One region of the Paenibacillus sp. FSL R5-0713 genome, then DNA from elsewhere that is predicted to be linked to it. Evidence: riboswitches for the same ligand, from Rfam matches in the RefSeq annotation. Region 1 holds a riboswitch; each other region holds the start of a gene.
The links. A riboswitch is a leader RNA that binds a small molecule or an ion and turns the genes downstream of it on or off. The one in region 1 is predicted to bind cobalamin.
Positions count from the first base shown of each region.

Region 2: linked by a shared signal. The riboswitch ahead of MKZ12_RS07570 (ABC transporter substrate-binding protein) and the one ahead of nikB (nickel ABC transporter permease) in region 1 are both predicted to bind cobalamin.
Region 3: linked by a shared signal. The riboswitch ahead of cobJ (precorrin-3B C(17)-methyltransferase) and the one ahead of nikB (nickel ABC transporter permease) in region 1 are both predicted to bind cobalamin.

Region 1 covers NZ_CP150229.1:269,736-280,600, reverse strand. The annotation lists gene MKZ12_RS01280 (ABC transporter substrate-binding protein) at 1-501, opposite strand, end outside; gene nikC (nickel transporter permease) at 516-1,349, opposite strand; gene nikB (nickel ABC transporter permease) at 1,350-2,288, opposite strand; cobalamin riboswitch at 2,455-2,648, opposite strand; gene MKZ12_RS01265 (AraC family ligand binding domain-containing protein) at 2,726-3,553, opposite strand; gene MKZ12_RS01260 (alpha-glucosidase/alpha-galactosidase) at 3,758-5,059, shown strand; gene MKZ12_RS01255 (response regulator) at 5,175-5,876, opposite strand; gene MKZ12_RS01250 (ATP-binding protein) at 5,878-7,473, opposite strand; gene MKZ12_RS01245 (histidine kinase) at 7,478-9,817, opposite strand; gene kdpC (potassium-transporting ATPase subunit KdpC) at 9,913-10,473, opposite strand; gene kdpB (potassium-transporting ATPase subunit KdpB) at 10,573-10,865, opposite strand, start outside.
Region 2 covers NZ_CP150229.1:1,677,930-1,688,794, reverse strand. The annotation lists gene cobS (adenosylcobinamide-GDP ribazoletransferase) at 1-429, opposite strand, end outside; gene cobU (bifunctional adenosylcobinamide kinase/adenosylcobinamide-phosphate guanylyltransferase) at 426-986, opposite strand; gene cobT (nicotinate-nucleotide--dimethylbenzimidazole phosphoribosyltransferase) at 983-2,104, opposite strand; gene MKZ12_RS07580 (ABC transporter ATP-binding protein) at 2,150-2,962, opposite strand; gene MKZ12_RS07575 (iron chelate uptake ABC transporter family permease subunit) at 2,959-4,005, opposite strand; gene MKZ12_RS07570 (ABC transporter substrate-binding protein) at 4,002-5,000, opposite strand; cobalamin riboswitch at 5,443-5,588, opposite strand; gene MKZ12_RS07565 (histidine phosphatase family protein) at 5,763-6,425, opposite strand; gene cbiB (adenosylcobinamide-phosphate synthase CbiB) at 6,416-7,396, opposite strand; gene MKZ12_RS07555 (adenosylcobinamide amidohydrolase) at 7,441-8,271, opposite strand; gene cobD (threonine-phosphate decarboxylase CobD) at 8,268-9,458, opposite strand; gene MKZ12_RS07545 (lipoate--protein ligase) at 9,648-10,652, shown strand.
Region 3 covers NZ_CP150229.1:6,224,367-6,235,231, reverse strand. The annotation lists gene MKZ12_RS27735 (hypothetical protein) at 1-287, shown strand, start outside; gene MKZ12_RS27730 (spore germination protein) at 465-2,060, shown strand; gene MKZ12_RS27725 (Ger(x)C family spore germination protein) at 2,065-3,264, shown strand; gene MKZ12_RS27720 (hypothetical protein) at 3,257-3,478, shown strand; gene MKZ12_RS27715 (endospore germination permease) at 3,533-4,735, shown strand; gene MKZ12_RS27710 (uroporphyrinogen-III synthase) at 4,866-5,702, shown strand; cobalamin riboswitch at 5,902-6,092, shown strand; gene cobJ (precorrin-3B C(17)-methyltransferase) at 6,495-8,420, shown strand; gene MKZ12_RS27700 (sirohydrochlorin chelatase) at 8,715-9,974, shown strand; gene cobK (precorrin-6A reductase) at 9,971-10,741, shown strand; gene MKZ12_RS27690 (precorrin-8X methylmutase) at 10,813-10,865, shown strand, end outside.

The sequences.
Region 1 (10,865 bases):
TTTCGTTCTAATCGTCAGATCTTGTCCTTCAGCAGTCATTGAGGCCACTGGCACAGTTGCTTGTCCTCTTTCATTTAACGCGATGGAACGTTCTATCGATTTTTTCACCGCGTCGGCAGTTACCTTATTTCCGTTATGAAAAGTTACACCTTCTCGAATATGAAAATGCCAAGTCATGTCATCCACTCGTTCCCAAGAATCTGCAATTTTAGGGACCAGCTTCATATTCTCGTCAAACTGGATCAGTGTCTCCCCAATCGCTGCACGCGTCAGCGTCCAGCCATTCCATTCTTCTGCCGGGTCCATACTGCTACCAAGCCAGAACAGAGCCACATTCAAATGAGTTGGTGTACTTGTCGTACCCTTGTCCGTACCCGCCGACTTCTCCGTTGCACCAGACGAGGTCGATGGATTATTGGCGGTGCCACAAGCTGCAAGCAAGAACACAACCAACATGGATATGAGGGTGAGCAACATTGATTTTTGAAAATTCCTCTTCATTCTGGTTCCTCCAGTTATGCAGTATTTTTCTTGGGATCAAGCACATCTCGCAGACTGTCTCCCAGTAAATTAAAAATAATGACGGTGCTGAATATCGCCAGACCCGGATATATCAACAGCCATGGTGCAGTCTGCAGATATCTTCTGCCTTCATTTAACATGGCCCCCCACTCGGGGTTCGGAGGCTGCGCGCCAAGCCCAAGAAAGGACAATCCCGAGATGGACAGCATCATACCACCCACATCCATCATCGCCATGACGATGATTGGAGACATCATATTGGGCAGGATCGTCCTGCCGATGATCTGTATTTTACGTGCTCCGCTGAAAGCAGCGGCAGCGACATACTCCTTTTGCTGAAGGGAAATCACCAGGCTTCTGGCCATTCTTGCATACTTCGCCCACCAGACAACCGACAGTGCCAGAACCGTATTGAACAATCCCGGCCCAAGCATCCCCACCACAGCGATCGCAAAAATAAGCCCCGGAAATGCCATTAATGTATCAGACAGGCGCATGAGCACCATATCCGTCACCCCCCGAGCGAAACCGGCGATGACTCCAATCGTTACACCTAACACAAACACGATGCCAATCATCATAAAGGTGAGCAGCAGCGAGGTACGTGCACCGTACAGAAGACGAGATAATACACAGCGGCCCAGTTGATCGGTTCCAAGAGGATACTCGGCACTGGATGGCTGCAACACTTTGGCAAAGTTCGTTGCAAGTGGGTCGTGTGGTGCAAGCAGCGGTGCAACCATGGCAAGAATAATCCAGAAGGCGGTCAGAGACAGCAGGAAGGTGAACCAGCGATTCTGCAGTAATACCAGTCTGAAGGCTCTCATCTATATATCCACATCCAGTCGGATTCGGGGATCACGAAGATGAGTCCATATATCAACCAGCAGATTCAGGGTGACATATATGATCGCCATCCAGATGACATACCCCTGAATCAGCGGATAATCCCTTGTGAAAATCGCATCTACAGCCATCTGTCCAACGCCCGGCCACACAAATAAACTTTCCACAATCGCTGCACCACCCAACAATGCACCTGTCGTCATGCCCATAAGGGTAACGATCGGCAGCAGGGCATTGGGAAGAATATGACGCAAAATAATGATCGATTCCTTCACACCTCTGGATCTGGCTCCGATCACATAGTTCTGGCTTGTCTCCTCAAGCAGGATCGCACGAATCTGTCTGCTGTACTGGGCAACAAGTGGAATCGCGAGAGTACATGCAGGCAGAATCAGGCTGTACCATCCGGAATTGCCCATTACCGGCAGCAGCTTCAGCTGTACACCGAAGACCAACATGAGCAGCATACCCAACCAGAAGCTGGGCATCGATAATCCGGCAAAAGAGAACAGACGAATGACGTGATCAAGCCATTGGTTACGATAGACAGCCGACAGCATCCCCAGTGGAAAGGACACCAGAATAACCAGAAGCATAGCGCTTCCTGTTAGCCAAAGCGTTGCCGGGAGCCGTGCCATCAGCACGTCCAGTACTGGACGATTGTATTTATATGATGTACCGAAGTCTCCAGTTACCACCTGTCCCAACCATGTCCCGTATCGGTAGAAAAAAGGCTCATTCAATCCAAGCTCAGACCTCACCTGCCTGACCAGCTCATCGGATGGCGTTACCCCTGTAGACATAAGCATAAGTCTGGCTGGATCTCCAGGAGACAGGTAGGTTAGCAGGAACGTCAGGAACGTGATGCCGAACAACACAACTACCAGTTGTAATAATCGTTTAACGATATATCTGCTCAATTGCTCTAACGTCCTTCCCCAAAACTCTATGTATGTGTCATGATGTTCTTCGTCCATAACAAAAAAAGCGTCCCTCTCCGTGTTACTGGATGAGGACGCCTTAAATAAACAGATTTTCAGAAAAAATCATGCTCTCTAAACACCTTCCTATCTCCCGTAGGGTACTACTGTGTTTGTTAAACCTGGCAGGTCTCCTGGCTCCAGAATCATCGTCACTTGCAGCTCCTTCCCGGTCTAAACCAGTGGATTATCGCTACCTGACTCCTCTGTTACAGTGGCGGGACCGCGCCGGTATTACACCGGACTTCCCTATTAAGCTTTCACCCTGACGGGCAAAGCACCAAGTTCCACATATTCAATTACACTTCTGTATCAGTATAGCGGGACAACGTTTAATGATCAAAACTTTTCTTTCAAATTTGAAACACTAGGTGCGTCTAATCGCGAATTCTCGACCCCTTCGGAGATACGCCCGTCACACGCTTAAACATCTTGGAAAACAATAATGGGTCCGTATAACCGACAGAATGGGCCACTTCACTGACCGACAGCCCTGGATTCTGAAGAAGTTGGGCAGCACGATTCATACGGTACTCCAGAAAAAATGACTGTAGCGACATGCCATATCGCTCTTTAAATAATCCCGATAGATACGTGCGATCCAGCCCCACGGCTTGGGCAATATCCAGTATGGAAGTTCGCTGACTGTACCTGTTCTCCATAAATTGCACCGCCTGCCGGATGTATGTTTCTTTGTTTGAAAGGAGCTGCCCGACCTCTTCCTTCACAGGTGAAGAAGAGATTAATTCTGCCATCAAGCGGTACAAGAGACTCTGGTTCAACACATCACCTTCCGGTCGCGTGGAAGCTTGGACCATCTCCGTATACAACTGTTCCATCGTAATCGTATCATGGACATCATATATCGGGCGCTCTGGGCTCAGTTGGGCACGTTGCATGAATGCTTTGGCTTGTACCCCTTTGAAGCCGAACCACGAATACGTCCAGGGCTCCTTGGGATCTGCCTCATAATGAATAAGCGTATCCGGGAAAATGATAAAACCCTGTCCCTCGCTAAGCTTGTATTCCTGGTCCCCCATGTACACGATGCCCCGTCCTTCATGGATGTAATGCACAATATAGGAATCACGTACACCCGGTCCCCAATAATGGGCGGGTTCACACGCCTCCCACCCGAAGAACAACAAGACAAGTTCCATCTGTGTCCAGTCCGTGGCTACCACATTCATCTCTATTTTTCTCATTTTATGCCCTCCCTCCTTGTTTCCTTCCGAGGCTCACCATCTGTATGTCTAATTAAATTATAACAGCTAAAGGACATAAATATTAGTTGAAAACGGAAACAAAAATGGGATTATGCCATGTTTGAGAGGGGTTGAGCCATAGTTATATGTGCCGAATCGGCCTATAGTTGGGGTACAACATTTTTCAGGGAGGCTGAATTTAAGATGAACAAAATTACGTTTCTCGGTGCGGGAAGCACCGTCTTTGTCAAAAATGTATTGGGTGATGTCATGATGACCGAAGCACTTCAGGATTTTGAGCTGGCATTGTTCGATATCGATGCTGAACGTCTGAGCGATTCAGAGCGTTTGCTGACCAGTCTGGCCCGTTCACTCGGAAGTCGTTGCGTCGTGAACGTATATCAGGACCGCAAAGAAGCGCTGCGCGGGGCCAAATATGTCATCAACGCCATCCAGGTCGGTGGATATGATCCATGTACCATTACGGACTTCGAGATTCCGAAGAAATACGGACTACGTCAAACGATTGCAGATACACTCGGTATTGGTGGAATTTTCCGTAACTTGCGGACGATTCCGGTTATGCTGGATTTTGCTCGGGATATGCAGGAAGTATGTCCGGATGCATGGTTCCTGAATTACACCAACCCGATGGCCGTGCTTACCAACGTCATGAATGTGCATGGCGGGATCAAAACCGTAGGTTTGTGTCATAGTGTGCAGGTATGTGTACCACATCTGTTTGATGCACTGGGGATCGATCAGACAGGTGTTGTCGCTAAAATTGCAGGGATCAACCACATGGCGTGGCTGCTCGAAGTTACAAAAGACGGGCAGGACCTGTACCCTGAGATTAAACGACTGGCGAAGGAAAAACAGCAAGAACAGCATGATGACATGGTTCGTTATGAACTGATGCAGCGTTTTGGCTATTATGTAACGGAATCCTCCGAACACAATGCCGAATACCACCCTTATTTCATCAAGCGGAATTACCCGGAGCTGATTGAACGCTTCAACATTCCACTGGATGAGTATCCACGCCGCTGTGTGAACCAGATTGAAGGCTGGAAAGAAATGCGTAGCAAGCTGTTTGCCAGCGAAAATATTGAACATACCCGCAGCCGTGAGTACGCATCGCATATTATTGAAGCCATGGAGACGAATAACCCGTACAAGATTGGCGGCAACGTCATGAACAACGGACTGATTACGAACCTGCCGCTTGAGGCATGTGTCGAAGTACCTTGTCTGGTCGATGGATCAGGAATCAGTCCTACCTACATTGGGGATCTGCCTCCACAACTCGCGGCATTGAACCGGACAAACATCAACACGCAACTGCTGACCATTGAAGCGGCAATCACCGGCAAAAAGGAACATATCTATCATGCGGCCATGCTTGATCCACACACGGCTGCCGAGCTGTCTATCGATGACATCGTAGCGATGTGTGATGAGCTGATTGAAGCTCACGGCGATTGGTTGCCAAAATACACGTCATAATATAAAAGCACCGTTCCTTTGCAGCCAAAGGGGACGGTGTTTTGCTCTTCAATAACGCTCATCCACTGAGGCGTGCATCACATCACTATTATGAAATGTCTCGCCCCCTTAAACCTTATTCGGCAGGAAGCAAAAAGCGATAACCAATGCCAGGCTCCGTCTGAATATACCGGGGCTTGGTTGGATCTTCATTTAATTTCTTGCGCAGATGTCCCACATATACCCGAAGATAATGGCTATCGGACTCATGATGATGCCCTCCCCATACTTGCTGCAAAAGCTGACGCTGGGTGATGATCTTCCCCGCATTCGAGGCGAGCACCTTCAGCATCTCATATTCCGTTGGGGTTAATTTGACCAAAGTCCCCTCCAGTTCGACTTGCCTTTGGGCCAGATCAATTGTGAGTGATCCGAAGCGCAGTATCGGCTCATCTGTCGTTTTGGCTACATGACGTAGCGCCACCCGAATACGGGCGACCAACTCACCCATCCCGAATGGTTTGGTCACATAATCATCTGCACCACCATCCAACGCGGCAATTTTGTCTCCCTCCTGATCCTTCGCTGTCAGCACGATAATGGGCACTTGCGACCATTCGCGAATGCGGCGAAGTACCTCCATGCCAGACATGCCTGGCAAACCGAGATCAAGGATGATCAGATCCGGATGTACAATACTTGCCTGAATAACACCCTCTTCACCCTCTCCACACTCGTGGAGTTCGAATTGATGTGCCTGAAGAGTGACCTTGAGCAATTTGCGAATCTGCGGCTCATCATCGATCACCAGTATGCGAGCCCCTAGTGGTGCATTCATGTTATTCTTCAACCTCTCCTTGTTCTGAATAGGGAAACCGCGATCCGTGGGCCTCCATGGGGAGTTCTATGCGCATTCTCGTTCCCCCGCCCGGATTCGGCTCTGCCACAATGGTACCTCCGTGGACTTCCACAATGCCTTTGCAGATCGCCAGACCAAGCCCTGTTCCTGTGACATGCCGAGTAGACTCTGAGCGATAGAACTTATCAAATATACGTATTCTTTCCGCTTCCGGTATACCGACACCTTGATCATCTACCCGGATCGTCAATTGAATTGGACTCTTATTACTCGTCACAGTGATAACAATCTGGCTCTCATCGGGCGAATATTTGATGGCGTTGCTGACGATATTGACCAGCACCTGCTCCAGCAAGACTTCATCTCCGTAGATGAAGGCCGGATCATCAGGCAGTTCAACTTGAATGTTGCGATGTGGACTGAATTCCCGAACTTGTGTCAGTACAACGCTAATTATGTCTCCCACGTCACACCATTTCCGGTTCAGTTGCAACATGCCGCTCTCCAGCCGAACCATACCCAGCAAATTCGTGACAAGACGATTCATGCGCAAGGCCCCATCCCGAATGTTGCCTGTTAATTCTCTCCGATCCTCGGGTGTAAATAGAGTATCATTCTCCAACAATCCCGTAGCCGAACCGATAATGGCAGTTAGGGGCGTACGCAATTCATGAGAGACAGAGTCCAGCAGCGCTGTGCGTATACGCTCTGATTCAGCAGTGATCTGCGCCAATCGGGCCTCTTCCGCCAGCTTCACTCGGGCAATGGCACTTGCCGCCAGTCCACCGCATGCCTCCAACAGACGAAGCTGTTCTTGCTGCTCATGAGACTCGCCAGCGTCCATGCTCACGGCGAGCGCGCCATGTATCTGCTCCTCTGTACGCAGCGGCACATATAGTCCGGGAGATTCCCGTAAAGCGGATGATCCCTTACCTGCGATCTGTCCGTGATGATACACCCATTTGGCAATGGCAATCTCCGACTCTCCACCCCCCCAGCTATCCATTTCCCCTTCTAATGCGGGTGAAGAAGAGCTTGTAACCAGTAGGTCCCCCTGACCATCGGGAAGATACACCGCTGCTGGTTTGCCCAAGGTGAGCGAAACCTGGGTTGCTATATTCACCTGTAGCGTATTCAGATCGGTAATGGCTGTCATCTGACGACTCAATGCGTACAGGGAGTTAGTTGTGGCTTCACGTGCTTTTACCATCTCCAGTTGTTGTCGCAACCGACCTGCAAGACTTGCTGTCAGGATCGCCACCGCAAGATACACGACAAAAGAGATGAGATATCTCAAATCCTCGACCGTAAAGCTCAGATATGGCGGTACAAAAAAGAAGTCAAACATAATGACACTAAAACTCGCGGCATATACAGCAGGACCCATTCCCCAATACACAGCACTCACCAGAACGGGAAACAGGTATACAAGCGCTACGTTAACCAGATCACCACTCATGCCAATGGCATGAAGCAGCAAAGTTAGCAGCGTCACCCCAAGGGTCACCCATACATATGCCGGAACCCGTTTTCCATGGGATGCCTGCATTTCTTTTTTTATTCGTTCAGACAACATCTATTCACATCCCGTTCCGTTCATAATCGTAATCTGCAACGATTAATACATCCAGATGCCGCGACAACCGTACAAGTCGGCTGACCACCGAACCTGAGCCGCGGTAGCCATTCAGCCACCACACCCGTCTTGCCTGCCCGACCACCAACTGGGTTGCTCTCGCCTCCGATGCCTTTCTTGCCAGAATTTCAGGTACATTCCGCAGCCTCGGACTATGATGAATATGAAATTGACCACCAAGCCGAATCGTCAGCTGTTCCAATACTTCCAGATGGCACTTCACTTCGTCACTCATGGACTCACCGATGTGGATATGATGTACATGCCAGATGGCTTTTAGACGGAAAGCCATGCGGAATCCGCGCCGGATCAGCCGCTCGGCATGATGATCACTGCTTACACATACAAAGACCGCTTCCTGTCTGCGCCAAGGTCCTCGAAGTGCAATTTTAGCTTGCTGTGTTTCAAGCCGTTCATCGACATCGTCCGCGAGTTCCCGCAGGGCAAGTTCCCGCAAGGCAATCAAATTACCGATTTTGAAGAAATTCACAAGGGCTTGCTCGACCTTGGCAGTTGCATAGATTTTACCCTCCCTCATGCGCTGCCGCAAGGCCTGGGGCGCCACATCAATCAGCTGCACCTCATCCGCCATCTGAATGATCCGATCAGGTACGGTCTCGCGGACACGAACACCTGTAATATGTTCAACGGCATCATTTAGACTTTCGAGATGCTGTACGTTCATTGTGGTAATCACCGAGATGCCTGCATTCAGCAGGAGCAGGACATCTTCATAACGCTTTTGCCGGACACTCCCGGGTATATTCGTATGTGCCAGTTCATCCACAAGCACCACTTCTGGGCAAAGATGCAGAATGGCCTCTGTGTCCATCTCTTCCAGACGAGTTTCCTGATAAACGCGCTTCGTGCGAGGGATCACAGACAGGTTGCCCATCTGCTCCACGGTTTCTGCCCGTCCATGTGTCTCCAGCAAGCCGATCTGCACATCGATGCCCTTTCGGAGCAAATCATTGCCTTCCCGCAGCATCATGTAGGTTTTGCCTACACCTGGTGCGGCTCCAATATATATTTTGAATGTGCCGCGCTGAATCTGGCCAATCTGTTCCTTCATTTCCTGCTCACTTAGTCTGCGATATGTCAGTGACTCCACTTCGTTTACTTTGGCCGGGACCACACGTTCACCCTCGCGGGCCGCTCGATCAGCAACCAGAAACAGATCCACACCACGTAATCTGCGTAGCAGTGAGTTAACAACGGACCCTTGCCACAATTCCTGCCAGCGCGTATGCCGGGAATGTCCCATCACAATCCGGGTAATCTGGTGCTCCATTGCGTAACGCGCCAGCGTAGATGGGATGTTGCGACGGTGTAATATAGACAACTCCTCCATATGGCCGCCAAACTTCTCCACCAGCTTGATCATATTGCGCCGAAATACGATTGCCTCCTTGGTTAATGGCTGCTTCATATTCCGAAAAACCACCGCGGACAGATCACCATTCAGCCGTTTGGCAATCTGTTGCCCACGCCGGATATAGATGGAGCCGTTCCAATGATATTGCGTGGACACCAGAATACGTTCCAGAATGCCTGTTGTGACGGTAATTCCCATCTCCTCCCGATGCTCACGCAGGGATTCATTCACCCCTTCTGCAACCAGTCTCAGGGCCAGTTCGCGCAGAATACCCAGATTGCCTTGGCGAAATACAGCTTCTCCCTCATGCCCCTTCAAATGACCTTCTGCCAAACGGCTCAGTATGGTTTCCGGCGTGACGTCAATCAGCTTGACCTCATCCGCAAGTTCCAGTGTATCCGCGGGTACGGTATGTTCTGCTGCGATACCTGTGAGCTGCCGTGCCAGCTCGGTATACCCTTCCAGCTCATACACATTCACCGTTGTCATGACACTGATATTGTGTCGGAGCAAAAACTGAATGTCCTCCAGCCGGGTAGCATGCCGGGCGCCTTCCCGGTTGTGATGTGCCAAACCATCTACCAGCACAACCTCAGGATTACGCACCAACAGTGCATCCAGGTTCAGATCCTTCATCTCTGCATCATCACTCTGGCGCAACCAGTGAATGCTTGGAATTCGTTCGAGTGCGCCAAGCTGCTCTACCGTTTCCGGTCTGCGCATCGTTGATACGGCACAGATGACCACATCAATGCCCTGCTCGCGCAACGCATTTCCTTCACGTAACATGTGATACGTTTTGCCCGATCCACTGACGGGTCCGATGTAGATTTTGAGCGTACCCTGCTGCAGCTTCTTAATCATCTTCAGCATCTCTTCCGGTGACTTGCGCTTGAAGCTGTCTTCCATCCGTCTCTCTTCCCCTTCCCTTTATAATAGGATTAAAAAAAAAAACGGAGAAAGCCCCTCACGATATGTCGTGAGCAGGCTAATATGTTAACTCGTTAGTTCAGTTCGGCTGTCAGCGCCAGATTCAGAGCCGTTACATTCACACGAGGTTCCCCAAATATACCCATCTGACGGCCTTCCGTATACTCATGTACAAGTTGTACAAGCTGCTGTTCACTAAGCCCAGTAGCTTCGCTAATACGCGGGATCTGTGCCTCAGCGGCTTCGGGAGAGAGATCCGGATCAAGTCCAGAGCCTGAACCCGTCACGAGGTCAGCAGGAATTTGCTTTAATCCGGGGTTTTCCTGCTGAAGCTTAGCCATCTTTTCCTTCATCTCGCTAATATACTCCTCTGAAGCTACAGCGCGATTCGAACCGGCTGAAGCCGTTGGGTCATAACCGGCACTTGATGCCCGGGGCTGGAACAGCCCCGGTGATTGAATTTCCTGCGCCAGCAGTGACGAGCCAATAATTTTCTCATTTTGCGTAATCAGACTGCCATTCGCCTGCGCAGGGAAGAGAAGTTGGGCTACGCCAGTGGTTACAAGCGGGTAGATTAGACCGCAGATCAGCATCAGCACGACGGATAGCCGTACGGCGGGTAAGAACATGTTCATACAGATCACTTCCTGAATTCATTAGGATAAAAGAATAATGTTGATAAGCGTTGCGGTGTATCACTCTTTAGTTCAGGGTTTCAAGATCACATCGTCTGCTCAAAGAATCCCCGAAAGAACCATATCAATCAGCTTAATGCCGATAAAAGGGACAATTACACCACCTACACCATAGATGAACACATTGCGCCCAAGCAGTCTCTCGGCTGACATCGCCCGATACTTGACCCCTTTCATTGCGATAGGAATGAGTAGCGGAATGATAATGGCGTTGAAGATGAGCGCCGACAGGATTGCGGACTGCGGTGAAGCCAGATTCATAATATTTAACGCCTGAAGCTGCGGCATGGCGAGAATAAACATGGCTGGGATGATGGCAAAATATTTCGCGA
Region 2 (10,865 bases), 1.4 Mb from region 1:
GTGGCCCCGGGCAATGAAATCGGCGATCAGCGCCGCTTTCATCATCAGCAACAAGACGCAGGCGATCACACCCATGGCCCCCACACGGCTGTCCTTCATAATCTCCAGCATTCGCTCACGAGTACGATAACTGAGCAAACCATCTGCCGTATCCATCCATCCGTCAAGATGAAGCCCACCAGTGAGCCACACCCATAGCGTCAAGGTCAGGACGGCAGCCGGAAAGGCGGGAAGCAGTGCACCGCTTAAGGCTCCCGCGAGCCAGACACACAGACCGATTGCAGCACCGACCAGCGGATAAAAAACAACACTTTCACGCAGCAGCGGCGGGACAAAATCGATGTGCATTTTGACAGGGAAACGGGACAAAAATTGAAAAGCGGCTGCCGCGGCATGTTTGCGCTGAGGAGCAGGCGTGCCATCCTTCATAAGCGATACTCCTTGCTTTTCAGTTCAGTCGCAATGCCTACGGTCACCAGAAACACTTCACCGCATATCGCCGCAATGCGCTGATTCAATACACCGGCCAGATCCCGATATTTCCTGCCAAGGGCATATTCCGGTACGATCCCGTCCCCCACTTCATTTGTAACAAGAACGAGCAAACCGGGATAGATTCGAATCGCTTCAACCAGCGCATCCAAATGTCCCTGTAACACCTGCTTCTCGTCATGCTCATGTGCTAACAAAACATTCGTCAGCCAAAGCGTCAGGCAATCCACCAGAATGGTGGGTGCAGAAGTCCCTGTGTGCCCTTCACCCATGCGATTAATCAAAGCAGGCAGATGCATCGGCTCTTCCATCGTATGCCACAGATACCCCGATGCCTCGCGCTGCTGCTGATGCATGGCGATACGCTCACGCATTTCATCATCGTACGCCTGGGCTGTCGCCACATACCAGGCCTCCGAGGAACGCTGCATGCAGAGACGTTCGGCAAAGGAGCTTTTGCCACTGCGTGCCCCGCCCGTCACCAGTACGCTCATCGGGAATCCTCTCTTTGCACGGATGAGTCATCCGACGCAGCGGAGTCCGAAGCAGGGCTTGTCCCGTCCGAGACACCCGCGCTTGCAAAGGTCGCCATCTCGTTCAGAATAAGACATGCTGCGTCAATCAGATGAAGACTGAGCACACCACCTGTGCCTTCACCCAGACGCATGTCCAGATCCAGCATCGATTTCAGATCCAGTTCACGCAGCAGCGCTCCATGTCCATTTTCATGTGAAGTATGAGAAGCGATCATATAAGCGGTACTCAGCGGTGCAAGTTGTCTCGCAACTAGCGCCGCAGCCGTAGAGATGAACCCGTCTACAACAACCGGGCAACGATGAGCAGCTGCTGCGAGGATAACCCCCGTGAGTCCGGCAATCTCCAGTCCACCCACTTTGCATAGAACATCCAGTGCATCTTCCGGGTTCGGAGCGTTTACGCTAAGTGCCCGGCTGACTACTGCGGCTTTGCGCTGCAAGCCAGCATCATCAATGCCGGTACCTCTCCCCACGGCAGCAGCCGGGGCAACTCCGGTTAGTGCGCTCATTACCGCAGCACTTGCAGTGGTGTTGCCGATTCCCATCTCTCCGGTGACAAACAGCTGTGTTCCCTTCGCTACCTCTGCCGATACAACTTCGGCTCCTGCAAGGATCGCCCGAACTGCCTCATCCCGTGTCATCGCTGCGCCTCGGGCCATGTTGGCCGTGCCTTTGCGAATTTTACGGGAAAGCAGATTCGGATGTTCAAGATCGGCATTCACCCCGATATCCACACAGATCACATCAGCACCTGCATGACGTGCAAGCACATTCACGGCTGCGCCCCCAGCGAGGAAATTCATGACCATCTGCGGGGTTACTTCAGCAGGAAAAGCACTGATGCCTTCTTCCACTACGCCGTGATCTGCTGCCATGACAATGACCGCCCTGTGATCAAAACGCGGACGTGCATTACCCGTCATGCCAGCCAGGCGGATTACCAGCTCTTCCAATTTGCCAAGACTCCCTGGCGGCTTCGTTAACGAATCCACGTGCGCAGAGGTTTCTGCTGCCACTTCCTGATCAGGAGCGGTAATCCTTTTGGTTATTTGCTCCAACATCTGTTCATTATTCATACAACCAGCACTTCCTTCATCAAAATATGGGTTGCCCCGCTTCAATTAATCGATGTTCCGCCGCAGCAGCAGCTGAGGTATGGCATGGTCGGGATGGGAGACAATTGCGGGTTTGACGCGAAATATGTCCTGAATATTCTCTTCGTTGATTAACGTATGAGGTGTGCCCTTTCCCACCGCCATGCCCTCACGCAGCGCCAGAATGTGATCGCAAAATAATGCGGCCAGATTCAGATCATGCAGCACAGCTACAATCGTAATGTTATTTCTCTGTCGCCAGGCCGATAACAACTCCATGAATTGCAATTGATATTTAATATCCAGAAACGTAGTCGGCTCGTCCAGCAGCAACAACCGTGGCTCCTGAGCCATGACTTTTGCTAGTGCGACCCGCTGCCGTTGTCCGCCGCTGAGTGCATCCAGAGGTCTGTCCGCGAGCTCCGTCAATCCCAGATCTTCAAGTACCCTGTCTACCACAAGTGCCCCATCACCCGCTTCCCGCCCCAGCCAGTTCTGGTAAGGATATCGCCCCATCTCCACCACGTCCCGTACGGGATAGGAGATAGGTGGCAAACCGTTCTGCTGCAATACAGCAATCATGCGTGACAAGTCCTTACGGCTGTATGAGCTGATATCCCGACCATCGATATGGATCTGACCTTCACTTAACTGTTCCGTTCCGGCAATAAGCTGGATCAGGGTGGACTTGCCGCTGCCGTTTGGACCAACAACGCCCCACCAGTCACCCTCACCAACATGCCAGTCTACAGTACGCAATGCCTGATGATTACCATATGACTTTCCTGCTCCCTTAATGGAAATAAGTGAAGTTGAGTTTGAACCGGTACTGGAATTCATGGCATCATCCCCTTCTGCAACTTTTTATTCCGGTGCAGCAGGTAAGCAAAGAAAGGCGCACCAACAAAGGCGGTGACCACCCCGAGCGGAATTTCAGTGGGCGCCAGCAACGACCTTGCGATGGTATCGGCCCACACCATGAAGATCGCTCCACCAATGGCAGACAAAGGTACCAGCAGTCGATAATCCGGCCCCACCAGCAGCCGCAACATATGCGGGATCACCAATCCAACGAAACCGATGACACCGGATACCGAGACAGCCCCTGCGGTCAGCAGTGTGCCGACTGCCAACACGGACAGCTTAAGCCTGTCAACGCCGATCCCGATATGTGCGGCTTGACGTTCTCCCAGCGCAAGCACATTTAACGAACGTGCCCGGCTCCAGAGAAAGACCAGCCCCAGCAGAAAATACGGGAAAAGGATGGCCGTATACGACCACCCGCGTAATGCCAGACTTCCCATCGTCCAGTATATAATTTCATTAATCGTCTGTTTCGACATGGTCGACAGGAAGGAAACAACTGCTCCCAGGAAACTTTGCATGACCACACCAGCCAGAATGAGGCTGTGTGTTGGTATTTTACGCCCTTCACGAGCTAGTGCCATCACAAACCATAACGTGATTACACCCGTCAAAAACGCAATTAGAGGTAACGTCCAGATTCCGATCAGTGCGTACTGCAATCCGAAGAAAATCAGGAAAGCCGCCCCTACCGACGCACCGGATGATACACCGAGTGTAAACGGATCGGCCAGCGGATTACGCAGCACACCCTGGAAGCCCGCACCCGCAATAGCCAGTGAAGCCCCCACGAGCACAGCAAGCAGTACACGCGGAAAACGCACTTTCCAGATAATCTGTTCGGCTGCCTTATTCCAATCCGGTGTAATCCAGTCGCCCACCCAGGGAATTTTGTGAATCAGGATGCCGGCAATATCCCGAATTGGCAAAGCTACTGAACCAATGCCCGTGCAGATGAGCACGGTAAGCACCAGCAGCACCATGCCCGTCGTTCCGAACAGGATCAGCTTTTTACTCATTGGAACAAGTCAGGGTAGATCGCTTTGGCTACTTCTTTCAACCCTTGAGTTACCCGTGGACCCGGACGGCTCAGCAGGTTGGCATCCAGGCCAATAACCGCGTCATTTTTCACAGCCGTAATTTGATCCCAGCCGCTGCGCGCCTTGATGATCTGATCCAGTGTTTTGGAGTTTTCATCAATTACATCGTTGGCATACAAGATTACATCGGGGTTGGAGGCAATCACGTTTTCTTCATTGATTTGGTACCAGCCTTCTTCGTTTGAAGCGATATTGGTTCCTCCGGCTACAGTGATCAGTTCGTCCATGAACTCACCTTTACCTACCGACCAACCTGGGGAGAATTCAACGTATACTTTTTTCTTCTCTTCCGGTTTAACTGCCTTCACCGCTTCGGTTACATCCGTCACGTCCTGTTTCATCTGAGTGATGATTTCTTGTGCTTTTTCCTGATGATCGGTAATTTTACCGAAGGTTTCGATATTGTTCATCACATCGTCAATGGATTTAGGATCCGTTTTGAAAATGGTAATACCGAGTTCGCGCAGCTTCTTCACGGCATCCTCACTCATCGAGATACCTGTAAAGACAATGTCGGCTTCAGATGCAATGATGGACTCTTCGTTGGGCTTGGTGATGCCGCCCATTTTCGCTTTGGTTGTTGCTGCTTCAGGATAATCATCATAGTCGGATACACCAACGATCTGTTCATCCAATCCAAGGGCAAACAGGGACTCTGTCTCAGCTGGTGACACGGATACAATTTTGGCTGGCGCCTTTTCAAAAGTAAACGATTCACCCGTTGCATCCGTAACGGTCAGTGGATATTGGGTTTTGAGGTCCGTCTGCGGCTGGCCTTGGGACTGTTCCTGTGCCGGTTGCTGTGAAGTACCTGTGCCCTCATTCGTTGTTGCATTGCCACATCCGGCCAAAGCCAGTGCGAGTGCCGCTGCACTTAGCAGGGACGCTACGCTTTTCCAATTCTTGATATTCATTCTGTTATTCTCCCCTTCTCTATCTGTACTATTTTCTTGCAACATGCTTGAACTCTTACTACCCTTGCCTTGGTGTTCCTGTACAAGTAAAATCCATCAATTTACACAAGTCCACTCCGATTGCAGTACCATCTTCCGATCGCTGTTATCCCCAGATTTTTTGATTCCCTTTTCGAAAGGGAAAATCCGGGGATAAGCGTATGCTTCCGATGTAGCTTTCTTGTAGAAAGCTTTAAGCGAACACTCCGTTTCTTCAGATCGGTTCTGCACTCTTCGTTAACGTGTAAAAGTTCGGTTTATCTTACATGAACAATAAAAAATCCCTAATCCTTACGTCCAGGATCAGGGATGACGTCTCGCATATGGCGATCTGTACATGTTCAACCAAGGGTTGTCCATGCGCATAGAATAGCCCGAAACGCTGTCCTTTCCTCGAAGGAACACCGGTTTGTACGTCCAGGGCAGGTAACCTGACTTACAGGAATCATCCTGTTTTACAGTGGCGGGACCGTGCCGGATTTGCACCGGCTTCCCCATTTCACCCTTGTGTGTTTCACGACTCGTACTACTCTGCCATGAAAACAGCCTTCACACGCGGGACCCTTGGTCGCTGATATGGTATATCATTGTCATGTAATTTCTGCATGTTATATACGCATTTGCCTTCACAGCCTGCACCGTATCTGTATCCATGCTGAAGTCACACTTCTGTTGTGATTATAGGGTATATTGTACATCCTTACAACCCGATTGGCGGAAAAGTCACTCTGCTACCAAACCATTGATTCCCTGTCGATCAAGCTGGACCTGAATCGCCTGTCCCGGTACGACATGTGTATCCCAGAACCCAAGCCCGGCAATCAGACGGGACAAGGCATATCGGATGACACCACCATGCGTAACCACAACTATGGTAGGTACCCGTCCCTCATCAACGTGCATTGAAGGCCGACCATTCAACAACATCTCTTGGAGAAATGAATCCATTCGCTCCGTAAACTTCTGCCACGATTCCCCATCAGGCGGAGTGACCTTCTGCGGCGCATCAATCCAGTTTCGGTACTCAGGGTTATCCTTGAGCTGCTCATATGTTAGCCCTTCCCACTGTCCAAAATCAATTTCCCGCAGACGCTGATCGAACTTCACCTTTCCGCCGGCATCAGGAAGAATCTGTTCCAGCGTCTGTCGGCAGCGCAGCAGATCACTGCAATATACCTCGTGCCACGAAACACGGCTCAATTGTTCATGAAGCGGAGCCAGTTCTTCTTTGGCATCTGGCAGCAGACCGATGTCGGTATGCCCCAGGTATCTTTTTTCCACATTCCATAGCGTTGTCCCGTGACGGACCCACAGAATGTTTCGTTTCATTGAAGCCGGTTGATCCGTATGTACGTCCTTGCCTGCATTCCCCTCATTTAGGGCCATAACAGCGTCCCTCCTGCCAGCCACACACCCAGCGATATTAACACACTAAGTACCACAAAAGCCTCTGCGGACCAGAACATCAGGTGTGATGTTCGCACAATATCCTCGGCTTCCATCGGCCGTGTGGCCTCGCCCATATAGGCACGAAACGAAGCAACTCCGTGATACACGTTATGTCCGCCAAGTCGGATGCCCAGTGCTCCAGCCACTGCTGATTCGGGAAACCCGCTATTCGGACTTGGATGCAGTCTTGCATCCCGAGCGACCATCCGTGCTGCTCCTTTGGCATCAAATTTCATGACCCAGGCACCCACGATTAACAGCATTGCGGTGAGCCGGGCGGGTATCCAGTTCGCCACATCATCCAGACGGGCCGAGGCCCAACCAAGATGCAGATACTTGTCATTTTTATATCCGACCATGGAATCCAGTGTGTTGACGGCACGATAAGCCATGGCTAGCGGAGCGCCTCCAATAAGCGCATAGAATAACGGGGATACAATGGCATCCACGATATTTTCGGCAACCGTCTCTACCGTTCCCCGCACAACCTCCGGTTCATCCAGATGCGCCGTATCACGTCCTACAATCATACTCAGTGAACGTCTGGCCGCCGGCCAATCCTGATGCTTCAGATGACGATACACTTCCATACCTGCATCCTTCAGCCCTTTTGAAGCAATGGTCGTTGCGATGAGCACCACTTCAGCTGCCGCCGCAATGACAGGATGAATCAATCCAAGCACATATACAAGTCCCCAAGTGATGGCAAAAGAACCCCCCGCAACCACAAGCGGGAACAACAGCCCTGCTCTCTTCAGCCCCGAATCTGTGTTCACACGCGAGCGAATAACACGCTCCAACGCCGAGATGCCTTTTCCCATGCCAATCACCGGGTGGGGAATCCAGCGCGGATCACCGATACATCGGTCTAACAGGTACGCCAGTATAATAATCCAGGCTCCAGCCATGCCTGTCCAGAACGGCCAGGTCCATAGATGCTCTATCTCAAAAGTCATTTGTGCCTGATCCTCTCTTTCCATAACAGTCCGGCCTGAAGGCTCTCCGTCACCGTGTCGTATACCAATCTGCCAATCGCCGCCCCCGCCGTAGTCGCCGTCCCGGCATAAGTGATCATCGGTTGTGGTTCCTCCACTGCCTGACGTACTGCAAACACAATGGCATCAGTTGTGGTGCCGGTGGCGGGCAACCCGTTCTCCGAATCCAAAACACCTGCATCCGCCAGCGCTGCCGCTTTGGCTTCCACCGCCGTCTGCACCGCATTCACCATCGCCCCGGTGGTCATGCGTCCATTCAACCAGAGCATGATGTTAATTGTACCTGGGACATAGGGCTGCTTCGTTAGATTCCGTGCTGAAGGAGCAGAATGCTTCATGTCGGAAGCCATCTTCTTATTTCCCGCTGCATCAAATACCGTTCTCTCCGAACCCGCGCGTGCTGCATTCGATACCCCCGCAGTGGTGCAGCACAGAAGACCAAATTCATCACTTGTAAATTCCTGAATGGAGGTATGCTCCAGCCTTACCGCTGTCAACAATCCGGCACATTGATCTTCTGGCTCATGCCATTCGTTCAGTGCTTGTTCGATATCACGCGGCGGATCATCACAACGGTAATGCCTGTCCACATAGATATTAAATATGCGATCCAGTTCTAGCATCCCACCGCCATATACCGCACTCGACAACGCTTGGGCAGCCATTGGGCTCTGTGCTTTGATATGTCGTTCATATGCAGATATGTTTAGTCCCGGCCAGGAAGAGGCGGCATATTCATTCTCGTCTGTTTTTCCATTCGCGAAGTAGTTATAAAACGGGAGTGTCACTGCCGTTTCCCTCCCTGTTCCTGTTCCGAATCTTTCGTCTGCTCCTGCTGACTTGATTCATGAATGGAGGTCTGATCAGCATTCGGATCTCCCTTGCTTTCCAGCACGCTGCCCAGCACTTCGAGTAATGTGGCATTGGCGTCTGCATCCTTGACCGCGAAACGTACATGGCCTTCATCAAGTCCCGGATACATCGCACAGCTGCGAATCAAGATCCCCCTTTGGCCCAGCGCCTCCTGCATGGATGCTGCTGTCCAAGGCACTGGAACACGTGCCAAAATAAAGTTCGCTTCTCCCGGTGTGATCGCACATCCATACGTCTGCAATCCTGCGATGAGATGTTCCCGTTCCCGCGTGATCTGTGAAATGGTCTCCTGTTCGTACCGTTCTCCACTGCGCAGACAGGCTTCACCTGCCATAAGCGCCAGACCGTTGACACTCCAGGTCACCTGTTTCTTCGTCATTGCCTGAATGTATTCCGCACGGCCCAAAGCATATCCTAGACGCAAGCCCGGAATGGCATAAAACTTCGTCATCGAACGAATGATGATCACATTGGGATAGTCGCTCAGATGTGCTGCCAGGGACTGACGCCGGGCTACCGGGATAAAATCCATAAATGCCTCATCAATGACGAGGACAGTTCCCGTTTTTTCCGCTTTGCGGGCAAGCCTTTGCAATACCTCAAGCGGATATTGTACACCGTTCGGATTGTTGGGCTGACCGAGGAAGAGCAGGTCTACCTTTTCCATGAGCTGTTCGATGTCCTCGGGTTCCGCTCGCCACGCCAGCTCTTCTCTTCCCTCTGTATGCACAACCTCGGCACCGAATTGTTCTGCCAACGCCCGATACTCCGAGAATCCCGGTTCCACCGTACCCACCTTGCGCGGGGCAAGCCCCAGCAGGATGAGCGCCATACTTTCGGCTGCACCATTGCCCACGGAAATCTGCTCCTGCATCACACCAAGACGCTCGCTCAGCAGTGCTTTGAATCTACGATGCCCCGGATCGGGGTACCGAATCACGGACTGCAACCCTTGCTGTATAGACTCCAGCACTTCTCTGGGCGGACCGAGCGGATTAATGTTAGCACTGAAATCCAGAAATTCAGCGGCTTCCCTTCCAAATCGTGACGCAGCCGTCTCCACGTCCCCGCCATGTCCGAACACTTCGATATAACCGGTCATTCTTCCGTCATCCTTTCTGTATGTCCTTTTTATTATGGATGGCACCGGAGGTGTGGGTCAATCCTGTTTTCTTTGTGTCCCAACCATAATTCGTTTACAATAGAAGAGGAATTTCGGTTCCTTTTGATATACAAGGTTCACTACATAAGGGACTAGCAATCCCTCACATACATTAATGGAGGAATGACCATGCTGTTTGTAGACAATCAGGGCATTACAGATCCTTCTGTAAACCTGGCGATTGAGGAGTACATTCTGAAGCATCTGCCGATGGAGGATGACAGCTATCTGCTGTTCTACATTAACCGTCCGTCAATCATCATCGGAAAGCACCAAAATACAATTGAAGAAATTAATATCGAGTACGTTCAGGATAACGGTGTGCAGGTGGTTCGTCGTCTTTCGGGCGGCGGAGCGGTATATCACGATCTGGGCAACCTGAATTTCAGTTTTATTACAGCGGATGACGGTCAATCCTTCCACAATTTCCGCAAGTTTACCCAGCCTGTCGTTGAAGCTTTGCACGAGCTTGGTGTAAATGCCGAGTTGACCGGGCGTAATGATCTGCAAGTGGGCGAAAAGAAAATTTCGGGCAACGCTCAGTTTTCCACACGTGGGCGCATGTTCAGTCATGGCACCTTGATGTTTGATCTGAATCTGGAGCATGTTCAGGCTTCCCTGAACGTCAATCCCGAGAAATTCAAATCCAAGAGCACCAAGTCCGTGCGCAGCCGGGTCGCCAACATACGGGATCTGATTGACACCAACCTGACGATCGAGCAGTTCCGTGATGAGCTTTTGCGTCACATTTTCAGAATGGAGCCTAAGGACGTTCCACAGTACACGCTCACTGAGAAGGACTGGGACAAAATCAAGGGAATCTCTGCTGAGCGTTATAACAACTGGGACTGGAACTATGGCTTGTCTCCGGAAAGCAATGTGAAGCACACTCGCAAATTCCCTGTCGGCATCATCGATCTGCGCATGAACATCAAGGATGGACGCATTGAGGATATCAAAATCTTTGGCGACTTCTTCGGTGTAGGCGATGTGGCGGATATCGAAAATATGCTGCGCGGCAAGCGTTATGAGGAATCCGAGGTGCGTACTGCACTTGAGGGCCTGGATGTAAAACATTACTTCGGCAACCTTGAGCTGGAAGACTTTATTGGCCTTGTTTTCCTGGAAGAGTAAGATTTAGATGGAAGTATAGTTTTAGAATGGAGTCTAAGATTACACGTTAACGGAGAAGACAGAATTTATCGGGAGAAGCGAAGCGTTCGCTTAAAGCTTTTTGAAAAAAAGCTACATCGGAAGCATACGCTTATCAACGGATTTCCCCTTAGGGGAATAGAATCAAAAATCCGGGGATAACAGCGATCGAAAGATGAATCTGTATTCGGAGTG
Region 3 (10,865 bases), 830 kb from region 1:
GACTGGCGAATAGCAAAACAGATTCACTGTCCTATCGATTCCAACAGGAGGGTACAGGCTTCTTATTTACCGTGACGGGTCTGGACGAGCAGATTGTGGAACAGATTATGGAGCTTAGACAGGAACTGAACGTATTTCGTTTCGTGCAGCGCAAGGAGCAACCCCTTTTGAAGCACTGGTACTACGTAGAAGGTGAGCGAGTTGTGTACGACAGGGAGAGCCACACACTAAGCATCTATGCGAAGTCGGAGATTCGTTATGTGCCTGAAGATTATTTTGCGGATTAACTTTAAAATAGCTTGATTAGGATCTGGAATAGATAAGAAGGTCTCTGTTAAATACAGAGGCCTTTTTGCTGTCCGGATAGAGAAAATTCTTCGTAATTTTGCAAAAAAGACCACATAATTCACGACTGTCTGGCACAAGCTACCTTGTATAAAAAAACAAGAACGGAGGGGCGGCATATGGCGGACAAAACATCTGGGAAAGACAAGTCCCGACAACCGGGACGAGCTTCAGAAGAGAAAAAACATATCCCTTTGGGACTGCCATCCCCGCCTTTTCTACGGCAGCCGATTAGTGCAGTACATGAAACTCAGATTCAAGCGGTAAAGGAGATCTTCTCCGATTGCTCGGATGTGGTTTTTCGCAATGTCATGATTACACCGGAAGTGAAAGGGCTTCTGGTCTATATTGAAGGCATTGTTAACTCGGCTGATATCCAGGAGCATATGCTGCGTCCAATTATTCGAGGGCTGGTGCAGCAGCGCACAGATGAGCCCGATGTTCCACTGGATGATACAACCGTTGAGCTGACGCAGGTGAAACGGGTCGAAACTTGGGCTGCTGCGGCAGAAGGTGTGCTGGCATCCTCTGCCCTTCTGGTGGTCGGTGGAAGTCGCGAAGCCTGGATGTTCAATGTCAAAGGTGGCGTCAGACGTGGTGTGGAGGAACCGCAGACAGAATCCGTGATTCGGGGACCGCGGGAGGGGTTTACCGAAACACTGCGCGTGAATACGGCTTTGCTGCGCTTCAAGCTGAAAACACCTTCTCTCAAGATGGTAAGCATGACTCTTGGCACAGAAACCAAGACCGATATTGTGCTGACCTATCTGGAAGGTATTGCTGATCCAAAAACGATTCAAGATGTCAAGAAACGTCTGGAAAAAATCAATATTGATGGCATCCTGGAAACGGGTTATATCGAGGAATTGATTGAAGATCATCCGTATTCGCCTTTCCCGCAGATGCACTACTCGGAGCGGCCGGATACCGTTGCAGGTAATCTGTTGGAAGGACGCTTTGCCATTCTGGTAGATGGAACCCCATTCGCGCTGATTGCTCCAGTCACGATGTGGCAGATGCTGCAAGCCAGTGAGGATTATTACGAGCGATTCTTCATCAGTAATCTGGTGCGGTGGATTCGCTTCTTGTTCGTAGCCATCGCTCTGTTCCTGCCAGCCTTGTATATCTCTATTACAACATTTCATCAGGATATGCTGCCAACCACGCTGATTCTGAGTATCGCAGGTGCCCGGGAAGCCATTCCTTTTCCGGCTTTGGTGGAAGCCCTCATCATGGAGCTGTCATTTGAAGCTCTTCGGGAAGCCGGGGTCAGGTTACCCAAAACAGTAGGGCAAGCCGTCAGTATTCTCGGCGCACTTGTGATCGGACAGGCCGCAGTACAGGCCGGGATAGTGTCCGCACCGATGGTTATTATCGTATCCATGACAGGTATAGCTTCCTTTACGATTCCGCGGTTTAACTTCGCGATCACCGTGCGCCTATTGCGATTTCCGATCATGTTGCTGGCGGGTATGCTCGGATTGTATGGCATCGTCATTGGCTTGGTTCTGATCTCGGTGCATCTGACACAGATGACTTCGTTTGGTGTACCTTATCTGTCAGGTCTTAGCCCGTATAGTAAAACAGATACCAAAGATATTCTTATTCGTGTGCCATGGTGGAAAATGATCAATCGTCCTTCTACGGTTCATCGGGATCAGAAACGGATGAAAGAGAAGATCAATGGTTCGCCTGAAGCTGAGGAAGGATGGTGAACACATGTTTCTTATTCGTAAATTCCGCACTGTGTTGATGTTACTGCTATGTACCATTTTCATAGCAGGCTGTTGGGATCGTAAGGAAATTAATGATATTGCCTTTGTGATTGGCATAGCTGTTGATAAGGAGCAGGACAATTACAGATCCAGTCTCCAGATTGCTCTGCCTGGACAATCCGGTTCTACCGGGAGTTCTGGAGGTGGCGGGGGGACAAGCGGGGATAAATCGTGGTTCATGTTGTCCAATACCGCGAAGACACTGAGGGGGACTACACTTGAAGGCCAAAAATCACTCTCACGAACGATTTATTATGCACACCGCCGTACCATGCTTATTGGAGAGGATCTTGCAAGGGATGGCGTAGCTCCAATGCTTGATTTGTTTACGCGCTACCCGCTCAACCGATTCTCTGCATTACCAGTTGTGACGAAAGGCGCGGCATATAAAGTCATGGATACGGATGCACCCATAGAGAAGTTTCCATCTGAGATGGTGAGAGAGTTGTGCTTTCTAAATATGCGAAACCCACGTTCCCTTAAAACATTCACTGATGCGATCCTCAGTGACGGAGTAGATCCATTCCTGCCAGTTGCTTCAAAAGTCGACAATGTTCCGAAGAATTGGAAGGATGCCAAAACAAATATCAAGCTGGATGGATTGGCCATTTTTAAAAAAGACAAGTTGGTAGGCATGATTGACAAAGCTCCCGCCGATGCCTTGATTCTCGCTATGGGAGAAGCCAATGCGCCTGAAATTATGGTCAAGGCTCCGCGCGGAGAAGGAGATATATTCATCAAGCTGAACGAGAACAATTCTTCACTGCACCCCAGTGTCAAGGATGGCAAGGTTAGTGTAACCGTTCAATTGTACGCCAAAGGCGTGGTAGTAGATAACGAATCAAATTACGGTGATCTGCGTGAAAAAGAGATTTTGAAATTAAATGATGCGATCCACCAAAAAATAAAAGAGGATATCGTTGAAGGAGTTCGGTTAATACAGCAAAAATATCATGCCGATATTCTCGGGATTGGTCGGTCGATCCATCAACACATGCCTAAAGAGTGGGACAAAATGAAGGATCGATGGGATGATATCTATCCTGATGTTGAGGTAAACGTTATCCCTCATGTCATCATTGAAAATGTGGGGATAGTTAACAAGCCGATTGGTGTCATGGAGGAGGATATTGTACATGATTAAACCACTATTGTTCACCTATCTGGGGATGGTCATCATTGTCATTGTCATGGACTTCAGACACCTGAAGCAGGCCGCAGCCATTAATCGCTGGTTATCCTACGGTCTGATTGTAATAGGAACTGGCCTTTGGCTCTATGTAACCCATTTAAGCAAAACCTTTTTTGTGGCGGTATGGATTAGCCATATCATCCAGCGCTTTTTACCGTTACCGTAGATGGGGGCTGGGGTGGTGCGAAGTACAGATTGAATGATGGAAAGGAGGTATGGTATGAATCAAAGTGTAACTTCTCGACAGATTGTACTACTTGTGCTGCTTCTCAGTATTACGGGCACGTTGATTCAACCCCATGCGCAGGCTATTTATTATGCGGAACAGCACGCTTATCTCTCGTATGTGCCAGTTGTTCTCGTGATGGTTATATCCATGTGGATGGTAAGCCGAATCCAGCGAAGGTTTCCGAATCAGGATCTATTTGAGGCCCTTGCTGACAGGTTCCCCTTTATGGGAAGGCTCGCAGGTGTAATGTACGTTTTGTTTTTTTTCTTCATATTCGCAAGAGATATCCGATTAATTGGCGATTATGTAAGTATAACTTTATTAGAGACGACACCGATTTCCATCGTTGTATTGTCACTTATGATTATGGCGGTATTTATCGTCCGAGGTGGGCTTGGTTCGTTGATCGGAATGTCGGAACTCTATGTTACCCTGTTCCTGTTGAACTCTATCATTGTGCCTTTCATGCTTATCCAGCAGATCAATATGGACAATCTGATGCCCTATTTTCATGTCGATACGGCAGGTGTAGGCAAAGGGAGTTGGTACATATTTTCTTTTTATGGCGAGATGATCGCCTTACCTTTTGTCGTCAAAGGCAGTGACTTTCGCTTCAAACCTGTGCTATGGGGCATTATCATCTCGGGATTGCTGATGATGCTGATTCTAGTGGAAACCATCACGTCGATAGGTGTACCTATTGCGTCCAGGCTGGTATACCCTTCTTATGAGCTGGCAAGGCAGTTGCAAATAAGTGATTTCCTGGATCGGTTTGATCTGGCGCTGGCAGCGGCGACCCTGCCTACCATGATCACCAAAATTGCATTTGATCTGTACTTTGTCTGTTGGGGACTGAAGCGAATGATTCCGAAAGTTTCCGGAAAGGTCATGACTGGTCCAGTGGCACTGTTAGGCTTTGTTTGTGCATTCTGGTTTTTCAGAAACGCCATTCAGTTGTATCGTTTTACCCGGGAATGGACATGGATTGCAATTGTTTTTGAAGTACTGTTCCCGCTTGTGCTGTTTCTTTTCCTTCGTCCTCGCAAAAAGGATAAAAAAGAATCTGCCCACCAGAAATCGGGAGAGCAGTCCAAGAAAGAGAAGCTTGAACAGGGACAAGAATCCACTGATTCGGAGAAGAACGGGGAGAAAAGAAGGCAGGATCGTCATGGGGGAGAACTCCAACCTTCCTGATACATTCCATCAAAAATCCTTATAGATGAACGGGCAAAAATAGGGTAAGCACAGTTTCGCTTCACAGAAGTACCCTGTATACTGTAGTCAGACTGATGAACATTCGGCTGGACTAACGGGGGGAACATGAATGGCTCAACATTTGGCAGGTGTGCGTGTAGCATTGACAGGACCACGAAAATCGAAAGAAATGTCCATACTGGTTGAAAAAATGGGGGGAATTCCGCTTGTGCGACCGGCACAGGGGACGGTATTCCTGGATGATCGGAATATCAGGGATGGGCTGGTATCCTGGATCTCAGACCCGCCAGACTGGGCGGTGTTAACGACGGGTATGGGATTGGATGCATTGTTTGAAATGGCTGAGGATATGGAAATTGCGGGACAGTTTTTGGATGTATTATCGGAATCCTCCATTGCAGCGAGGGGATACAAGACGGTGAATGCGCTCAAAAAGCGCAGATTAACGCCCCTGGTACGGGATGATGACGGTAGCACGGACGGGCTCATTCGAGAATTCACCCCGCATGATCTCGCAGGGAAAAAGGTCATATTACAGCTTCATGGGGAGACAGCTCCCAAACTCGTTGCATGGTTGGAAGAACAAGGTGCAATCGTCAGACAAGTGCTCCCTTACCGCCATGTACCGCCGGAAGATGCAGAGCTGGAACAGCTGTTGAATGAAATTCTAAAGTTCGAGGTAGATGCCGTTGCGTTCACAAGTGGACCCCAGGTCAGATTTCTGACGCAATATGCGGCCTCCCAGGACAAGCTTGAACCGCTGCTTGCCGCTTTCAGACAAGGCGTAATTCCTGCATCCGTAGGTAAAGTTACAGCAAACTCCATGCGTGAAGAAGGCATTGAGGCGCTGGTCATTCCGGAGGAAGAGAAGATGGGTGCACTCATCGTTGAACTTGGACGTTACTTTTCCGCAGGGCGTGCAGACAAGGTTGGCGGTCAGCAATAAAGGTTGAGTCGTTAACAGAAACGAACTCAATGCAAGGGTTGTTGGATGGTTATAACGAATGGGATATGCATAGGTTATTCCGGGTTCTGATCCGATTTTTGGATCAGGACTTTTTTCTGTTTTGTCTGAAAATAGAAGAATGGATAAGTATCATAAGCATGGACATTATTTCCTGCACGGTGTTATTATGAAAACAATATTGAATGAAAACAAGCAAGGTGCTCTTGCGTGCAGCAAGAGGTAACAGGGAATCGGGTGAAAGTCCCGAGCGGTCCCGCCACTGTAATGGTGAAGCCCTTTTTGATCCAAGTCACTCGGAAAGCCGGGGAAGACAGAAAAGGAAGCTGATGATCCAAAGCCAGGAGACCTACCTTGCATGTGTCACCAAACCCTTCGCGGAAAGGAGTGGTGTACGAAGAATCAGGAATTGGGCGAACAATCGGTTCGCCCGGCTGGCCCCTCCAGGCCACATAGTCACAGGACTACCCTTCGGGAGTCTGGGGCTGTGTTCTTGAGTGTACGTACATGCGTATCCCATCCGTTACAAGGATGGGATTTTTTTGTTTTTTTAGATAAATGCACATCCTTGCGATACCTACCCTGTGTCGGGAAATTGCAGGTAGAGGAATAGATTAGTTGGATCATAACGGGTGATGTAAGAGCCTTGTTCGATAGTCTGAGTAAACAGAGCTGACGAGTTGAACATGCAGTACAGCGGGGGAGAAGGTCGGCATAGCCGCCCTTCTTCACTGTTTAGATCAGTACGACAAGTGTGATGAAGGAGGAGAAATCATGCAAGATCAAGGCAAGCTGCTGATTATCGGGTTCGGCCCGGGAGCAATGGAACATATCACCAAGCGGGCACTCGAAGCACTTCAGGAGAGTGAGGTAATTATCGGATACAACACGTATGTGGATCTTATTCGCCCTCTGTTGAACGGGCAAGCGATTGTACGTACAGGCATGACGGAGGAAGTAAGCCGTGCACAAGAAGCGGTTCGACAGGCGGAGATGGGCAAAATTGTTGCCGTAATTTCTAGCGGTGACGCAGGTGTGTATGGTATGGCTGGACTGGTGTACGAGGTGCTGATGGAGCAAGGTTGGAAGCCGGATACGGGTGTTGCCGTCGAGGTTATTCCGGGCGTATCGGCCATTCAGTCCTGTGCATCACTGCTGGGTGCCCCTGTCATGCATGATGCATGTACGATCAGCCTTAGTGATCACCTTACGCCGTGGGAGACCATTATTCGCCGGGTTGAAGCCGCAGCGTCCGCTGATTTTGTCATTGCCCTGTACAATCCACGCAGTGGACGGCGCACACGCCAGATCGTGGAGACACAGGAAATGATCCTGCGTTATCGTGACCCGCAGACCCCCGTAGGTCTGGTGAAAAGTGCATACCGTGAGCGTCAGGACGTTGTCATGACCACACTGGAGGATATGCTGAATCATGATATCGGCATGCTGACGACCGTGATTATCGGCAACTCTTCGACCATGATGTACGAAGGACTCATGGTCACCCCCCGCGGGTATCAGCGGAAATATACGCTGAACACCGCGGAACAGTCGCTCAGACCTCATGAGCGACTACGCACGGAAGCCGAGCCATGGTCGCTCGGCGCAAGGGAAGCCCGCGCTGCCGCCTCCGGCGAGGCAGCGGGCGAGAGCGCGGCCAGCGCTGCATCGGCCGCGCAGCCACAGGCGGAGCCAGCCCTGCGCGGCGCAAGCGCCGGAGCGGGCACGGCTCCGCAAGGGCAGCCGCCCACTGGGGCAGCTGCCATTATGCCTGCGGCAAGCTCGGCGAGCGGCGCTGGCACCGCCGTGCTTGCCGGCGAGCGACCTGCGCCCGTTGCGGCAGAGGCCGCTCCGGGCCGAGTCGCAGAAGCGCCACGCGTCAGCGCAGCTGCGCTGGCCGCCGAGGCGCTGACACGGCTCGCGGCAGGCGGCGCGCTCGCGGGCGAATCGGCGAGCCGCTGGCTGAATGCAGCAGCGCCGAGCCGAGAAGCAAGTTCACCCCAGGCTGCGACCGCAACGGCGGTACGCACCGCGCCCGAGCCTGGGCGTAAGGCGCCGCTGTTCGAAGTCGGCGTGTCGCCCGGCGTGGGCAACAAAAAATTCACCGCAGCCCAGATGGCGCTGCTGGCGCAGTGTGCAAGTGAAGACGGCGAACTGGAGTACACGCCGGAGCACCAGATTATTCTGAGAGTGCCGACATTTGAACCGGACTCGCTGGTTGAAGAGCTGCGTGCAGCGAATTTTATCGTTGTACCGATTGGTGATGTCATCAAGGTGAAGGCCTGTGACTTCTGCAATATGGAGAAGGACGATGCTGTCCCGATGGCTAACCATTTGCAGGCCGTGATTGGCGGACTGGGTGCACCCAAAGAAACGAGTGTGGCGCTGAATGGCTGCGGTATGGCATGTTACGGGGCAGTATTGGAGGATATCGGCATCGTGTATCGCAAAGGTGCATATGACCTGTTCCTCGGCGGCAAGAAATTCGGCCGCAATGCTCACCCTGCCCAGCCCGTAGCGGAGGGAATTCCGGGTGATCAGATCGGTGGCATTGTGGAACGTATTGTGGCGGATTACAAGGAAAAGGGCCATCCGAATGAGCGATTCCACAAGTTCTTCAAACGAGTTGGTGTAATTCAAGGCTTCCGCCATGTAGATGCACCGGTCACTGTGGAAGTAAACCCGATATGTGGTGACTAATTCCATACTTAATTCCTTACTAAATTTTTTATAAATAAGTCTTGAGTAATCATTAATTAAGTCCCTGCCTGAACGACTTCTTTCGTGGAGACATGAGGGTACAGCTTGTCAGGACCTATCTAATATTTTGCAATATTCGCTGGATTTCAGCTGACATAGATGGATTGATTTTTACGAGTAATGCAGTGAATGGATGGAATGACTGGTTTGGCGCAGTTTTAGCCGGATGAACTGGAGTGCTGAATGAATATGAAAAGTCTGATCTGCGGGTCAGACGGGGGAGGAATAACAAAGATGGATGCAATATTGTTGGTGGGACACGGGAGCCGTGATCCCGAGGGGAACCGGGAACTGAAGGAGTTTGCACATGAGGTAGCAGCGAAGGCACCTGAAAATACGTTGGTTGAGACCTGTTTTCTGGAATTAACGAGACCAAGTATTGCTGATGGTGTTACCGCTTGTGTGGACCGAGGTGCCACACGTGTCGTGTTGGTGCCGATCATTCTGTTTGCTGCCGGTCATGCCAAGATTGATATTCCTAACGCCATTGACCGCGCCAAGGCACGTTATCCGCAGGTGGAGTTCGTATACGGTCGTCCAATCGGTGTTCACGAGAAAGTTGTCCAGATCATGCAGACCCGTCTGCAAGAAGCACAACCTGTACTTGTCGCATCCCAAGGTGGCACAGCGGTAGCGGCTCCACCTGCTCCGGTGACGGATGAAGAGACTGCCGTACTGGTGCTTGGACGGGGAAGCAGTGACCCGGATGCCAACAGTGACTTTTTCAAAATGACTCGGATGTTATGGGAGAAACTGCCCTACAAGTGGACGGAAAGCAGCTTCATCGGCGTGACTCAACCCTCTTTCCCGGATGGATTGGAACGCTGTCTCTTGCTGGGCGCGAAGAAAATCATCATCATGCCTTATTTCCTGTTCACAGGTGTACTGATCAAGCGTATTGATGAAATGACCGCAGAATTTGCAGCGGCGCATCCAGGCATTCAGGTTGAGGTTGGCGGATATTTTGGCTTCCACCCGAAGCTGGTTGAACTGGTACTGGAGCGGGCCCATGAGGGGTTATACGGACGGGTAACAGCCAACTGTGATAACTGTCAATTCAGACTTGAAGCAGCCAAACACCACCACCATCATCATGATCACGACCATGGGCATGATCACGACCACGACCATCATCACGATCATGGACATGAGCACAGTCACGACCACCATCATGAGCACAATCATGCGCACAACCACGATCATTCGGACCATGATCACTCTCATCTTCATGATGAGCATGACCACCAGCATGTACATGCACACGATGACCATACACATAAACATGACCACAGTCATGATCACGCGAATACTGCCGGCGATCGTCAAACGTCACTCGATTATCATCATGATCACGATGAAGAGTTGCATCATACGCATCACGAGCACGAAGATAATCGGAACAACCAGGGTGACGCAGAAGGAATCGTACAAGAAGCGGCTTCTCCCGATCAGTCACAGGTTGCAGCAACTTCGGAGCAGGTGAATCGTCCATGATCTTCATGTTGTGTGGTACGAGTGATGCCAGGGAACTCGCTCTACAGATCCAGCAGCAAGGTACAGAAGTGCTGACTTCTGTCGTAACCGACAGTGCTGCCCATAGCCTGACAGAGGCCGGATTACCTGTTCGGACAGGCCGTTTGACCGTGGAAGCGATGGTGGAACTTGTGCGTGAAAAAGGTAGCCGTGCCATCGTGGATGCAAGTCATCCATTTGCCGAAGAAGCACATGCCAATGCGATGGAAGCAGCCAAACAGGCGGGCATTCCATACATTCGTTACGAGCGCACGGGTCTCGCGTACGATGATCATGCGTTGCTGCATGTCGTGTCTTCCTACGATGAAGCGGCACTCAAGGCCAAAGAATTGAAGGGCTCGGTCATGCTGACGACAGGTAGCAAAACGTTACAGATTTTCACCAAGCACCTGCTCGGTGATCCGGACATTCGTCTCGTTGCCCGCATGCTTCCACGTCTCGATAATATGGAGAAATGCGGTGAGCTTGGCGTTGAACAGCGCAATATTATTGCGATGCAGGGACCTTTTTCCCGTGAAATGAATGAAGCCTTGTACAAGCACTATGCGACGACGGTAATGGTTACCAAGGAGAGCGGCAAGACCGGAGCGGTGGATGAGAAAATCCAATCTGCACTGGAGCTGGGCATTCATGTCGTATTGATTTCACGCCCTGAAGCTGAATTCGGAACGGTGTTTGATCATTTTGAAGGTGTACTGGATGAGTTGGAGCGTGTATTGGTGCAGTAGAGCACCCCAATAGTTTTAATTTGAATAATGAATTTTTGAATGACACAACGAGTAGAAGGAGTGGAATGCACATGGATTTCAAAACGGAATTTAAACCGTTGACCGTACAGCCAAAGGAGATTGA